Linked DNA regions of Oceanicoccus sp. KOV_DT_Chl. Each later gene encodes a partner of the first gene's protein in a complex. Links are inferred from orthologs where the notes say so. Each region holds a gene or a part of one and is shown on either strand. Other genes may lie near its edges.

Region 1 (2,997 bases):
ATGCCGGCACCGAAGCCCAGATTCATTGCCATTGAAAGTCCAGCGGTGATAGCGCTGACTAGCAATGTCATCGATAGCATCATATAGGTGTTGCGAAGGACTTTATTGGTGGCTAATGCTGAATCAGCTGATTGGCTGTTAGCAAAAACTGGATTGTCACGCATAGTTTTCTCCGTAGGGGTTAATCTGCATGTTATGTTGGCACCATCATAGCTAACTAAGTAGTAAAAGCAAGATCTAGCATCGGTAGCAAGTAATTGATTTTGCAGCTTTTACTAAAGTTAACACTGGGACAGCGGCAGTGCCTCTTAGTTCACCAATATTAAGGAATTGTCAGGTTGTTTGAATGTTTTAATATTCAGTTGGGTGGGCAGGTGTTTTATCGCGGTTTACAGTAAGTCAGCCCGCTATTTCCCACAGGGGTTATTTGACTATACTGCTGCAGGTAGCTTTGCGGGTTTTAGCTAGGGTAAATCTGGTATTTATCGTCGCTAAGTCTTTGTCTTTCTAACAATTCTTCTGAGCTAGACGTTTATGTATCGGCTGTGCTGGTGTATCCTTCGAGGCTGGATTAATAGTCGGTGAAGTGCATGAGTTATCAGGTACTGGCGCGCAAATGGCGGCCAAAAACCTTTCGTGAAATGGTGGGGCAGGAGCATGTGTTGAAGGCGCTAATAAACGCGCTGGATCATAATCGACTGCACCATGCGTATCTATTCACAGGCACCCGTGGTGTGGGCAAAACCACCATCGCTCGAATTTTGGCCAAGTGTTTAAACTGCGAAGCCGGTGTCAGCTCTGAGCCCTGCGGCCAATGCGGGGCATGTGCGTCTATTAATGAAGGCCGCTTTATTGATTTGATTGAAGTGGATGCGGCCTCCCGCACCAAAGTCGAAGACACTCGCGAGTTGTTGGAAAATGTGCAATACGCGCCAACAGTTGGGCGCTATAAGGTGTACCTGATCGATGAAGTTCATATGCTTTCGACTCACAGTTTTAATGCCTTGTTAAAAACCCTGGAAGAACCACCGCCCCATGTGAAGTTTTTGCTGGCGACTACAGATCCCCAGAAATTACCCGCGACTATTTTGTCCCGTTGTCTGCAGTTTAATTTAAAAAATATGAGCCCCGAACGCATTGTCGGCCATTTGCAATATGTGCTTGAACAGGAAATGGTTGGTTTTGATGACCCGGCTTTATGGCTATTAGGCCGTGCTGCCGATGGCAGTATGCGTGATGCCATGAGCTTGGCTGATCAGGCTATCTCCTTTGGTTCCGGTAAATTGCAGGAGGCCGATGTTCGCAATATGCTTGGCAGCATCGACCAAACAGCGGTATACGATATTCTCGAAGCGCTGGCGTCACTGGATGGTGCGCAAATACTTGCGGCCGTGGCGCGCTTGTCAGAACATGCGCCGGATTACGGTTCGGCGCTGGAAGAGTTGTTGACTTTGTTGCATAGAGTTGCGATTGCGCAAGCGGTACCGGATGCAACGGACAACAGCTTTGGTGACCGTGAGCAGGTGATGCAGTTAGCAGCGCGATTGGCGGCAGAAGATGTACAGTTATTTTATCAATTGGGAATAAATGGCCGGCGTGATTTACCGCTGGCACCGGATCCGCGTAGTGGATTTGAAATGGTGTTGCTACGGATGCTGGCGTTTAAGCCGGCGGGTATTCCTGAGCTGCCACAAGTAAGCATTCAAAACAGTGATCTCAGTCAGCCCCCGGTGTCTTCGGAGGCGCCGCAACCTACAAAAAAGTCTGAAGCGCCGCTACCGCCTGCGGCCATTACTCCAGCTGTTGTAGAAGCTGAACCTGAGTCGGTAGTGCCCGCAGCTGCACCCGCACCGGCGATAGCCACAGTGGCGGCAGTTACAGAAACTGTTGTAGCGGCTAAGCCTGCTAGAGCTGAGTTGCAAGTTGCTGTTGAAGTACCAGCGGCAATCGCGATTGCTCAGCAGCCTAAGTCCGATTTACCCGAGTCAATATCACTACAAAACCTGACCCCGGAGAACTGGAGTCATGCCTTCGAGCAATTAGGTTTTGGTGGCGTAGTTGGCAATATCGCCTCCCACTGTGTGTTGCAAAAAATTGACGGCGATCATGTGCATCTTTTATTGGATGAAAATAACGCGACACTCTTCAATGAAAGCTACAGTAATCGCATAGAGTCGCATTTAGCGGTGACATTGAATGCGCCGATTAAATTGACTATCACCGTGGGTGTGGTGGCAGTAGAAACACCTTCAATTTTAAAGGAGCGGCTGAAAGCGGAGCGTAGACAGCAAGCTTTAGTCAGTTTACAAAATGATCCCAATATACAAGTATTAATTAATCAATTTGGTGCAGAGTTAGATGAGCAGTCGGTAGAACCGATTTAAAACGGAACTCAAGCGTGGAGCCAAGAGGTATGTATGAACATTAATGATTTAATGAAGCAAGCGCAGCAGATGCAAGAGAAAATGCAGCAGGCACAGGAAGACCTGGCAGGAAAAGAAGTGCAGGGAGAGGCTGGTGCCGGCCTTGTTAAAATTGTGATGAATGGCCGTCATGATGTTCGTCGTGTCAGTATTGATGACAGCTTGTTAACGGAAGATAAAGAAGTACTGGAAGACTTGTTGGCCGCTGCGGTTAATGATGCGGTGCGTAAAGTTGAAGCCACTAATCGCGATGCCATGTCCGGGCTGGCGGGCGGTATGGATTTATCAGGATTTAAAATGCCCTTTAGTTAAGTCTTTTTTATAATAGTCAGCAAATTATGTTTTATAAAATCAACCAAAGAACAGAAGTCCTATGGCATTTAGCCCCTTAATAGACCAGTTAGTTGACGCGCTTCGCTGTTTGCCCGGAGTAGGCCCAAAATCTGCTCAGCGCATGGCCTTTCATTTATTAGAGCGAGACCGTGAGGGCGGTTTTAAATTAGCGAAAAAATTAGAGCAATCGATGACCGGTGTCACCCGTTGTGAAAATTGTCGCACCTTAACCGAGCAATTG
Region 2 (2,766 bases), on another replicon or contig:
ACCTATCACGCCACATTTCTGCCATGAACTCTGGCGCGCACTGGGTAATACTGGCGCGGTTATTGATACACACTGGCCTACCGTCGACGAGGCGGCACTGGTTCGAAATAGTATTGAGCTGGTAGTGCAGATTAATGGCAAGGTTCGTGGCAAAATTGAAGTAGCCGCCGATGCCGATGAAGCCACTGTTTTTGAACTAGCCTTTGCCGACAGTAACGTGCAAAAATTTACCGACGGCAAAGAAATAAAAATGAAAAAATATATTGTGGGCAAACTAGTTACCATTGCCGTTAAATAGTTATTAATTCACGCTCTGAACTGGAAATAGCATGCCGCATTATCTGAAAGCATTTGTCCTTATTAGTAGCCTGCTGGTCAGTGCCTGTGGCTTTCATTTACGCGGCAATATAAATTTACCTGCAGGGGTTGAACCCATCATCATCACCGGCCTCCAGAATTCTGGCTCTCTTGCCATTGAGCTGCGCAATGAACTCATGGCCAACGGTATAACAATCACCACTGCCCCCGAAGAAGCAAACTACCAACTAGCGATAAGTAAAGCAGCTAGCGACAAGCGCATCACTGCGGTTGGCGAGCGAGCCAGAGCTATCGAATACCAGCTGGAACAAACAGTCGTCTTTGAATTACTAAACGCTAAAGGCCAGCGCGTACTTGGACCTAGCACTATCATTGAACGACGTATTATGCCCAATGACCCTAACAAAGTGGTCAGCACTTATCAGGAAGAAGCGATATTACGGCGTGAAATGTTAAAAAACCTGGGGGCAAAGATTGCCCGGCAATTACGCTCATTTGATTATACGACTGAACCTCCAATGGCTGAACCCACCGCTGCAACCACCTCATTGGTGCAATAAAAAATGCGACTCCGCCCGGATCAACTTAAACAAAACCTCTCAAAAACCCTGCTACCCATCTATATCGTCAGCGGCGATGAAACCTTGCTAGTACAAGAATGCTGTGATGACATTCGCCTAAGCTGCCGCCGACAGGGTTTTAGTCGTGAAGTTTTACATGTAGAAACCGGCTTCGACTGGAACGAACTATTAGCCTCCGCGGCAGCCATGTCGTTGTTCGCCGAACGGCAATTAATTGAACTGCGCATGCCAACCGGCAAGCCCGGGGATGCCGGAGGCAAGGCTCTTACCGAGTACGCCGCAAATGCCTCGCCCGATAATGTCCTGCTGATTATTTGCAATAAATTGGAAAGCGCTAGCACCCGTACCAAGTGGTATAAAAACATCGAGGCCGCCGGTGCCTCAGTGCAGTGCTGGCCGATTGAAATGGCGCAATTACCCCGCTGGATCAACAACCGTTTGAGCAGGTTGGGCTTGAACGCCAGCAGCGAAGCCATCCAAATGCTGGCCGAGAGAGTGGAAGGTAATTTATTGGCCGCCGCTCAGGAAATAGAAAAACTAAGGCTCTACACCGATGGCGATACCATCGATGCCGACACGATTACTGCGGCGGTAGCGGATAATGCTCGCTATGACGTGTTTGGTTTAGTCGATCGCGCGCTGGAAGGTAATGTCAGTAGCTGTTTGAAAAATTTGCAGGGGTTAAAAGCTGAAGGCACCGAACCCCCGTACTGCTATGGGCATTAACCAGAGAACTACGCACGCTGTATCATTGCGCCACCCAAATCGAACAAGGTAATGGCATTGACCGTGTGCTACAAAGCCAACGCGTGTGGGATAAACGTAAACCATTGGTCAGCAACGCGCTGCGCCGGCTCAATGTCAAACAGCTAACCCGCATGATTAAAACCGCTAACACTATTGACCGGTCGATCAAAGGCTTGAGTAAAGACAACAGCTGGGATTTATTAGAACAGCTGGTGATGGCAATGGCGGGTAGAGAATTACTTTTACAACACTAATACACTACCCACACTACAAAAACACCCGTTTAAAATCTGGCAAACGTTATCAGGACAAGGTCCCACCATCCATACGAATATCTTCGCCGGTAATATGGGCGCCATCTTCCGATGCCAACATCGCAATGACCCCGGCCACTACTTCAGGCCCTTTGGGCCCGGTAATCGAACTAATCCGCCCCAGCAAGTCGTAATCATAATCATCCGGCATACTGATATTTGCTGTCATATTGGTTTTAATATCACCAGGACAGATGCAGTTAGCGCGGACTCCACGCTTGGCATATTCCACCGCAATAGAACGGGTCATCGCCAGCACGCCACCCTTAGTTGCTGAATAAGCGGCACCAGAAGGCAAACCTGCCAGCGAAGCAGTAGACGCCGCATTCACAATATTGCCCTTGGTTTCTAACAGATGTGGCAAGGCCGCTTTGCACAGTAAAAACGTACCGGTTAAATTTACATCAATAATTTTTTGCCAGGTCGCCAGATCCAATTGGTGAGTGGAATGAAAACCTAATATACCGGCCATATTCACTATCACATCCAACTTGCCATAGATATCAATAGCCGCTTGCACACAGTTATTAACCTGCTCTTCATTACTGATATCAAAAGCATGGGCAGCAGCACTACCTCCCGCGGCAGTTATCGCTGCCACCGTTTCTGTTAGTGCTTCTGCATTTAAATCTGTACACAATACGCTGGCACCTTCGCTGGCCAAGCGTTCAGCGGCAGCACGACCTATGCCCGATGCGGCCCCGGTAATTAAAGCGACTTTATTGCTAAAACGTTGCATGGTTTACTCCCAATTTTTATTCGCATTGAGCAGAGCTTGAACGCTAGCGCTATACAGGTCAACATTC
Region 3 (3,019 bases), on another replicon or contig:
ATGCGATTACAAACAGATCCGACGATAATTTATGGTTTGGGTGCCGGGTTTGATGGCAATTTACGTTCGCGTCATTTAAAAGATAAAACTAATATTTATAATACCTATCGTTACCATGGCTTAACGCCTACACCGATTGCGCTTGCTGGTAGAGAGGCGATACACGCGGCGTTGCATCCCGCTAAAGGAGATGCCCTATATTTTGTTGCTAAAGGTGACGGCAGCCATTATTTTTCGAGCACGCTTGAGGAGCATCAACAAGCGGTGCGCAAATATCAAATTTTTCAACGCAGTAAAAATTACTCATCTATGCCGGATAGTAAGCGGCAAGGTTGAGTGTGAGGAGAGTGTTTTTTTGTCAGTGACGCGTGGTGTCTTTATTACCATAGAGGGTGGGGAGGGCGTAGGTAAGTCCACTAACATCCAGTATTTGGCTGAGCAATTATCGTCTGCGGGCATCGCTTTGTGTTTGACGCGTGAGCCTGGCGGCACGCCGTTGGCAGAAGATGTCCGGAAATTGTTATTAAGCCCGAGAGAGGAAGCTGTGGCGGAAAATACCGAGCTGTTATTGATGTTTGCTGCCAGGGCGCAGCATATCGCTCAGGTCATTGAGCCTGCTTTGGCCAGGGGCGAGTGGGTTATTTGTGATCGATTTACCGATGCAACCTATGCTTATCAGGGCGGTGGAAGAGGTATCTCGCTGTCAAAAATCTCCGATCTGGAGCAGTGGGTGCAAGGTGAATTGCGGCCAGATTATACCTTGCTTCTGGATGCGCCGGTTGACGTAGGTTTGGGGCGGGCACATAAACGCGGCGAACTCGATCGGTTTGAACGGGAGCAGCAGGATTTTTTTGATAAAGTCCGTGCGACCTACTTGTCTCTGGCGAAGGCTAACCCTGATCGCTTTAGGATTATCAATGCGGCTCAATCGCTGGCTGAAGTGCAGCAAGATTTGGCTATAGTTATTACTGAAATGTTAGCCGCAGTTGCTGGCTTAAAGGCTAGCTCATGACGGAAGCTGCTGCGGCCATCAGATTACCTTGGCAAGAGCAACAATGGCTGCACTTAGTTGAACTGCATCAGCAAAATACCTTGCCTCATGCCATTTTGTTGGCAGGGCCTCAGGGGATAGGTAAGCAGCGGTTTGCTGAAGCGTTTACTCAATATCTATTGTGTGAGTCTCCGCGTCAAAATGTCGCTTGCGGAGAATGTCGCCAGTGTGGATTTATTCAAGCGGGTTCACACCCGGACTTGAAGTGGATTGCACCTGAGGAACGTGGTAAGCAAATTAAAATTGATCAGGTAAGGGCTTTGGTAGAGTCACTTGGACATACCGCTCAGCAAAGTGGTTATAAAGTTGTCGTATTGGCACCGGCTGAGGCAATGAATATTAATGCTGCGAATGCGTTGCTAAAAAGTCTTGAAGAGCCTGCTGCGAAAACGTTACTGGTATTGATTAGCGATGCGCAAAGCCAATTGTTGCCAACGATACGTTCACGCTGTCAGGTTGTTGGCTTTCCTTTGCCGTCTATGCCAATAGTTAAAGATTGGCTGGCCACATTGGCACCGGCCAGTACATCGTTAGAGCTGCTCTATGAGGAGGCTGCTGGTCAGCCAATGACTGCATTGGAGTTGTTAAGTGACGATGGTTTAGAGCGTCGCCAACAATTAATGACGGATTTCAGTATGCTGCTTTCAGGGCGCTTGTCAGCATTGGCGTTAGCTGAAAAATGGCAACAGTATGATTTGCGCGATATTCTGTATTGGCTGGCAAACAAGTTTTCTGGCTTACTAGCCCGGCCCTATGTCGCTGAGGAAGGTGAGGTTGCAGCAGGTGTCGCCGAGTTGTTCAAGCATATGCCCTTGATAAGTGCGCGCAACTTATTTGCTCTACTCGATCAAGTCACTAATCTACGAGTTAGCTTGGAGCGGGGTGCAAACCCCAATAAACTGTTGGCACTGGAAAGCTTGTTGCTCGAATGTTGTGAAAAAAATCACAGTTAGACAGCGGCTTGAGTATGGTGAATCTGTCTAACTAGGTCTATTCTTAGGTGTGGATAGATTAATGAATAGTAGCCTCGGGAGGCAATCTCTGGAATGAATACAGCTAGCGCACCGCAAGGTGCAAGAAATGGCATTCTTTCGCTAACGATAAAAGATAAGGCCGTATTGTACGCTGCCTATATGCCTTTTTTAATTAATGGTGGATTGTTTATCCCCACTAATAAACCGTATAAAGTAAATGATGAAGTCTTTATGCTGCTGAATTTAATGGATGAGCCTGAAAAAATTCCGGTGGCAGGGCGGGTGGTTTGGGTGACTCCTCGTGGTGCTCAAGGAAATCGCGCCGCCGGTATCGGTGTTCAGTTTAATGGTCAGGATGATACCGCAAATAATAAAATTGAAAATTATTTGGCTGGCTCCCTGGATTCTGATCGACCTACTCATACTATGTAATGATGTTTTTAACCAATTATACGGCCCGGTTTACCGGGCCGTAGTCGTTTTAATATGCCAGTATCAGAGTTTTTATGTTTGTAGATTCCCATTGTCATCTTGATCGCCTGGATTTATCGCCTTACGGTAATAGCCTTGAGGCAGCTGTCGATGCTGCCAGGCAGTGTGGTGTTGAGAGGATGCTTTGCATTGGTGTTGATATGCAAAATGCACAGACCGTAGTAGATATCGCCAATCAATTTGAAGGTGTTCATTGCTCTGTCGGAGTACATCCAATGGATGTCGCAGATGACTTGGTGGATAGGAACCAGTTACGAGCGTTGGCGACTCAGCCCAAAGTCGTCGCTATTGGTGAGACTGGACTGGACTATTTTTATTCAAAAGAATCAGCGCTGCTACAGCAAGAAAGTTTCAAGTTGCATTTAGCGTTGTCTGCAGAGCTTGCCAAGCCAGTGATAGTGCATACTCGGGACGCTCGTGAGGACACTATTCAACTAATCCGTGAATATGGTGATAGTAGTGTTGGAGGCGTTTTGCATTGCTTTACTGAAAGTTGGGAGAT

Evidence for each region. The genes of interacting proteins can lie anywhere in the genome.
Region 2: the proteins of dnaX (region 1) and holA are in contact, whole or in part, in a cryo-EM structure (PDB 8GIZ), measured with the Escherichia coli proteins. The link is inferred for Oceanicoccus sp. KOV_DT_Chl from one-to-one orthologs.
Region 3: the proteins of dnaX (region 1) and UNITIG_RS16200 are in contact, whole or in part, in a cryo-EM structure (PDB 8GIZ), measured with the Escherichia coli proteins. The link is inferred for Oceanicoccus sp. KOV_DT_Chl from one-to-one orthologs.

Annotation. Positions count from the first base shown.
Region 1 is NZ_FQLF01000001.1:753,948-756,944, forward strand. The notes cover bases 16-2,987. They hold dnaX (DNA polymerase III subunit gamma/tau), read left to right. Parts: upstream 16-590; coding sequence 591-2,384; downstream 2,385-2,987. Other genes in these bases: UNITIG_RS03475 (Bax inhibitor-1/YccA family protein), read right to left, coding at 16-164; UNITIG_RS03485 (YbaB/EbfC family nucleoid-associated protein), read left to right, coding at 2,418-2,735; recR (recombination mediator RecR), read left to right, coding at 2,797-2,987. Outside these bases: more of UNITIG_RS03475, read right to left, coding at 1-15; more of recR, read left to right, coding at 2,988-2,997. UniProt on the Escherichia coli protein: Part of the beta sliding clamp loading complex, which hydrolyzes ATP to load the beta clamp onto primed DNA to form the DNA replication pre-initiation complex.
Region 2 is NZ_FQLF01000002.1:511,882-514,647, forward strand. Bases 13-2,753 are described here. They hold holA (DNA polymerase III subunit delta), read left to right. Parts: upstream 13-881; coding sequence 882-1,625; downstream 1,626-2,753. Other genes in these bases: leuS (leucine--tRNA ligase), read left to right, coding at 13-298; lptE (LPS assembly lipoprotein LptE), read left to right, coding at 330-878; UNITIG_RS25485 (hypothetical protein), read left to right, coding at 1,664-1,900; UNITIG_RS06030 (SDR family NAD(P)-dependent oxidoreductase), read right to left, coding at 1,950-2,699. Outside these bases: more of leuS, read left to right, coding at 1-12. UniProt on the Escherichia coli protein: Part of the beta sliding clamp loading complex, which hydrolyzes ATP to load the beta clamp onto primed DNA to form the DNA replication pre-initiation complex.
Region 3 is NZ_FQLF01000004.1:143,325-146,343, forward strand. The notes cover bases 13-3,006. They hold UNITIG_RS16200 (DNA polymerase III subunit delta'), read left to right. Parts: upstream 13-1,008; coding sequence 1,009-2,004; downstream 2,005-3,006. Other genes in these bases: mltG (endolytic transglycosylase MltG), read left to right, coding at 13-336; tmk (dTMP kinase), read left to right, coding at 362-1,012; UNITIG_RS16205 (PilZ domain-containing protein), read left to right, coding at 2,098-2,457; UNITIG_RS16210 (TatD family hydrolase), read left to right, coding at 2,532-3,006. In the rest of the region: more of mltG, read left to right, coding at 1-12; more of UNITIG_RS16210, read left to right, coding at 3,007-3,019. UniProt on the Escherichia coli protein: Part of the beta sliding clamp loading complex, which hydrolyzes ATP to load the beta clamp onto primed DNA to form the DNA replication pre-initiation complex.